2 regions of the Lichenibacterium dinghuense genome follow, and region 1 is predicted to be linked to the other one. Evidence: predicted binding sites of a transcription regulator. Region 1 holds the regulator's gene; the other holds the start of a gene.
What was found. The regulator PhoB, encoded in region 1, activates phosphate uptake and scavenging genes when phosphate is short. The targets are predictions, from matches to a motif close to TGTCATNNANCTGTCAT.
Positions count from the first base shown of each region.

Region 2: L7N97_RS15315 (phospholipase C) is a predicted target of PhoB. The motif match lies at 1,158-1,174, and genes of this name have one in related genera.

Region 1 is NZ_JAJLMN010000001.1:1,133,442-1,135,838, forward strand. It holds gene phoU (phosphate signaling complex protein PhoU) at 1-684, shown strand, start outside; gene phoB (phosphate regulon transcriptional regulator PhoB) at 701-1,444, shown strand; gene glcF (glycolate oxidase subunit GlcF) at 1,592-2,397, opposite strand, start outside.
Region 2 is NZ_JAJLMN010000001.1:3,206,983-3,209,379, forward strand. It holds gene L7N97_RS15315 (phospholipase C) at 1-1,083, opposite strand, end outside; gene L7N97_RS15320 (EAL domain-containing protein) at 1,708-2,397, shown strand, end outside.

The DNA.
Region 1 (2,397 bases):
GACCAGGAACTCGAATCCCTCGGCCGCAAGATCGCCGAGATGGGCGGCATCGCCGAGAAGATGCTGTCTGACGCCATGGACGCGCTGTCGGACCTCGACACGGAGCTCGCGCAGGCGGTGGTGAGCGCCGACGCGCGGCTCGACCTCCTGCAGCGGGACGTCGAATCCGCCTCCATCATGACCATCGCCAAGCGCCAGCCGATGGCGGTCGACCTGCGCGAGATCGTGGCGGCGATCCGCGTGTCGGGCGACCTCGAGCGCGTCGGCGACCTCGCCAAGAACATCGCCAAACGGGCCATCCTGATCGCGGGCGAGCAGCGCGTGCCGCGCGCCGTGGTGGGCCTGCGGCACATGAACGAGCTCGCCGCCAACCAGCTCAAGGACGTGCTCGACGCCTACGCCGAGCGCGACGTCGAGCGCGCCCAGGCGGTGTGGACGCGCGACGCCGAGCTCGACGCGCTGGAGAACTCGATCTTCCGCGACCTCCTCACCCACATGATGGAGGACCCGCGCAACATCTCGTTCTGCACGCACCTGCTGTTCTGCTCGAAGAACATCGAGCGCGTCGGCGACCACACCACCAACATCGCCGAAACGGTGTTCTACCTCGTCACCGGCGGCACCATGCCGCTCGACCGGCCGAAGACGCGGCCCGGCGCGAGCCTGGCGCCCGAGGCGCCCTGAGCGGGGAGCGCGAGCCATGAACGTGATGCGCAGCGCCCCCGTGCGGGCGACGGGCGGCGGCACCGCGCCCCACATCCTGGTCGTCGAGGACGAGCAGGCGCTGGGCACGCTGCTGTCCTACAACCTCGAGGCCGAAGGCTTCTCGGTGGAGCGGGCCGAGCGCGGCGACGAGGCCGAGCTCCGGCTGGGCGAGGCCGTGCCCGACCTCGTGATCCTCGACTGGATGCTGCCCGGCGTGTCGGGGCTGGAGATCTGCCGCCGCCTGCGCGCCCGCGAGGCGACCCGCACCCTGCCGGTCATCATGCTGACGGCGCGGGGCGAGGAGGCCGAGCGGGTGCGCGGCCTGTCGGTGGGGGCCGACGACTACGTGGTGAAGCCCTTCTCGGTGCCGGAGCTGATGGCGCGGGTGCGCTCGCTCCTGCGCCGCTCGCGGCCCGAGCGGGTGGCGAGCCGCCTGTCCGCCGGCGACCTCGACCTCGACCGCGAGACGCGCCGGGTGCGCCGCGGCGTGCGCGACATCCACCTCGGGCCGACGGAGTTCCGCCTGCTCGACTACCTGATGGAGCGCCCCGGCCGGGTGTTCTCGCGCTCCCAGCTGCTCGACGGCGTGTGGGGCCAGGCGGTGGAGATCGACGAGCGCACGGTGGACGTGCACGTGGGGCGGCTGCGCAAGTCGCTGTCGCGCGGCCGCGAGCGCGACCCGATCCGCACGGTGCGCGGCGCCGGCTACAGCTTCGACGAGACGTTCGGCAAGGGCTGATCCGGGATTCCGGAGGGCTCGCCCTTCGGCGGGGCGCGGGGCGGAGCCCCGGAGCGGGTTTTCAAGCGATCGCCTCCCTCTCCGAACGGTCGTCCCGGCCTTGAGCCGGGACGACACCGGAGAAGTGTTCGACCGGGTCTCCGGGCCTCACCCCAGCGCCGCCGCGAGCGGGCTCACGGCCGGCTTCGCCACCTCCGGCTTCACCACGAGCGCGTCGGGGATATCCCAGCCGTGGGGGGCGGGGCCGCCGCGCGACCAGTCGAGCAGCTCCACCGTGTGCACCACCGGGATCTCGGTGCCGATGCCGATCTGCGTCATGCAGCCGATGTTGCCGGCCGCCACCGCCACGGGGGCGACCTTGCGGATGTTGGCGACCTTCCGGGCCCGCAAATCGTCCGCGATTTGCGGCTGTAATAGGTTGTAGGTGCCGGCCGATCCGCAGCAGATGTGCCCTTCCGGCACGTCGCTCACCGCGAAGCCCGCCTCCTTGAGCAGCCGCTTCGGCAGGTCGGTGATCTTCTGCCCGTGCTGCATCGAGCAGGCGGAGTGATAGGCCAGCGGCCCCTTGAGGGTCCGCACCGGGGCGTCGAGGGTGAGCGTGCCGAGGTATTCCGTCACGTCCTTGGCCAGTGCCGCGACGCGCGCGGCCTTGGCCGCGTAGGCCGGGTCCTCGCGCAGCATGAAGCCGTAGTCCTTCACGGTGGTGCCGCAGCCCGACGTGGTGATCAGGATGGCGTCGAGCCCCTCGCCCTCGATCTCGCGCGTCCAGGCGTCGATGTTGGCCTTGGCGTAGGCTGCCGCGTCGTGCTCGCGGCCCATGTGGTGGACGAGGGCGCCGCAGCAGCCCTCGCCCTTCGGCAGCACCACCTCGATCCCGTGCCGGCCGAGCAGGCGGATGGCGGATTCGTTGATGGTGGGGCGCAGCACCTGCTGGGCGCAGCCGGTCAGGATCG
Region 2 (2,397 bases), 2.1 Mb from region 1:
GGTCTTGTTGTGCTTGGCGATCTGGAGGATGTCGTTCTGCACGTCGAGCAGGTCCATCGCCGGGTTCTCGTCCGACTTGATGATCTGCTGGATCTGCGGGCCCATGAAGGACAGGGGCAGCGACGCGTAGGTCTGCGGCAGGGTGGGCTTGTTGGGGTTCTCGTCGGCCGGGTTGAAGGGCGGCTTGACGGCGGACTTGTCGAGGTTCGAGCCCGGGAAGGGGCCGGGGTCGCCGAGCACGGGCTCGTAGGCGACCTGGTCGGGGTGCTTGACGTACTGCGTTTCGCCGCCCTGGCCGGCGATCATCGCGATGGCGTTGGGCGTCGAGGGGCCGTCCACGGTCATGTGGAAGTTGTCGAACAGCGCGAAGCGGTCGGCGTACTGCCACAGGAACGGCACCGTGTCGCAGTCGACGTGGGCCATCACCAGCTCGGCCGTCTGCTTCTGGGCCAGCGTGGGCTTGGTGGTCGCGGCCATGTTGGTCGCCTTCGACACGAGGGCGCCGGACGCGTCGGTGGTCAGGCCCTCGTTGTCGATGGCGAAGCGGTCGTTGCGGCTCCTGTTGGTGGCCGGGTCGACGTCGATGCCGACCGCGATGCCGGTGTGGCCGTGGTCCACGTCGCCGAGGTCGGCGGGGTAGAGCGGCACGGCCTTGCCGTTCGCCGCCGTCACGGTCTGCGGGATCAGGAAGGGCGAGATCGTGCCGACGCTGCCGTCCGTGTTGACGATGGGCTGCACGGCGCCGGGCAGGCCCGTGTTCAGCTTGCCGCCCGAGAACAGGCCGCGGGCGCCGGGGAAGGTGCCGAAGTAATGGTCGAAGCTGCGGTTCTCCTGGAACAGCACGAAGACGTATTTGATGTGCTGCTTCAACAGGGCCTGCTTCTGGGCATAGGTCAGCTTCGGCGCGAGCGAGGGCACGGAAGCGTATTGCTTCACGAAGCTGCTCGACTCCGGCATCACCGTCATGGCGGCCTCGGCGGGCGCCGGCCGCGGCGCGGATTGCGCGAAGGCGACGGGGGCGTGGAGCAGGCCGGCGGCCGCCAGCAGGGCGGTCGAGGCGCGGAGGCGTTTCGCGAGCGTCATCGGGGCTCCGGTCACGGAAGGGCCGCGATGGGACGGGCGGCCGGCGAGGGTGAGCCGCAGATAAGCCACGATCCACGACAGGCGCGTGACATGCCGGGACTTCCACCCCGGGGCTGTCGAGATCGCCATCGTGGGTACGCGGGAGATCTGTGCGTTTGTTGTCTCGAGAGACCGTTCTGGAGCCTTTTTTCTCTCTCGGCCAAACGGCCTAAGGGCGATCTCTTGGGTATACGAGGCCGCTCCTGGACGTGGATCGACGGCCATCGCGGGCTTGCGATCCACACCGGTGAGAAACGGTCGAGGATGGATGTGCGGCTTGCCGAACCGCACTTCGTGTTCTCCGGGCGGTGTCGAGCGTCGGAACCCGATCCTGGCCAGAGGCACGGTGGCCATCCAGGGGGCGGCGGGCTCCGCCATGTGCGGCGCTCCGCCCGCCGCCCCATACCCCTGAAATCCCACCGTCTCCGTGGACGCCGCCTCCTGAAGCGCCGCCCTGGAGGCACCCTGGATAGCACCCTCAATTGTTAACGGGCCTGTCCTACCATCGACGGCGTCACCCCTTTGTCCCTGACATGCAGAGCGCCGGACTGAACCACGATGGGCTTTTCGGTCCGACCTTCCGAGATGCTGAACCACGACCTCGTCGCCTTGGCGTTCGAGGCGAGCGATGACTGCATCAAGATGCTCGCGGCCGACGGCACCCTGCTGCTGTTGAACGCGGGCGGTGCCGCCGCCATGGGGTTCGATGGGCCGGCCGCCCCCGTGGGGCGGAACTGGGTCGAGTTCTGGCAGGGGGACGAGCGCGAGGCGGCCCGCGACGCGCTCGCGCAAGCCGTGAACGGGCGCCGCAGCACGCTGCGCGGCTATCTCCCGACCGCCACGGGCCTGCCGCGGTGGTGGGAAAGCAGCCTCGTGCCGCTGCCGTCCGTCGCGGGCGAGCCGCCGCGCGTCCTCGTCATCTCCCGCGACGTGACCGGGCGGCGGGAAGCGGAACGCGCCAGGCGGCGGTCCGAGACCCTGTACAGGACGCTGGTCGAGGCGACGTCCGACATCGTATGGAGCCTCGACCTCGAGACCGGGCGCCGTGACACCCGCGGCTGGACCGCGTTCACGGGCTGCGGGCACGATCCCGCCAGCGTCGAGGACTGGTGGGGGGCGGTGCACCCCGAGGATCGGGAACGGGCGCGGCGGGATCCGCACGGCGCCCCGCGGGACGGCGGTGAGCACGCGGTCGAGTACCGCCTGCGGTCCAAGGCGGGCGGTTGGCGATGGGTCGAGGACCGCGCCGCGCCCGTGACGGACGACGATGGCGCG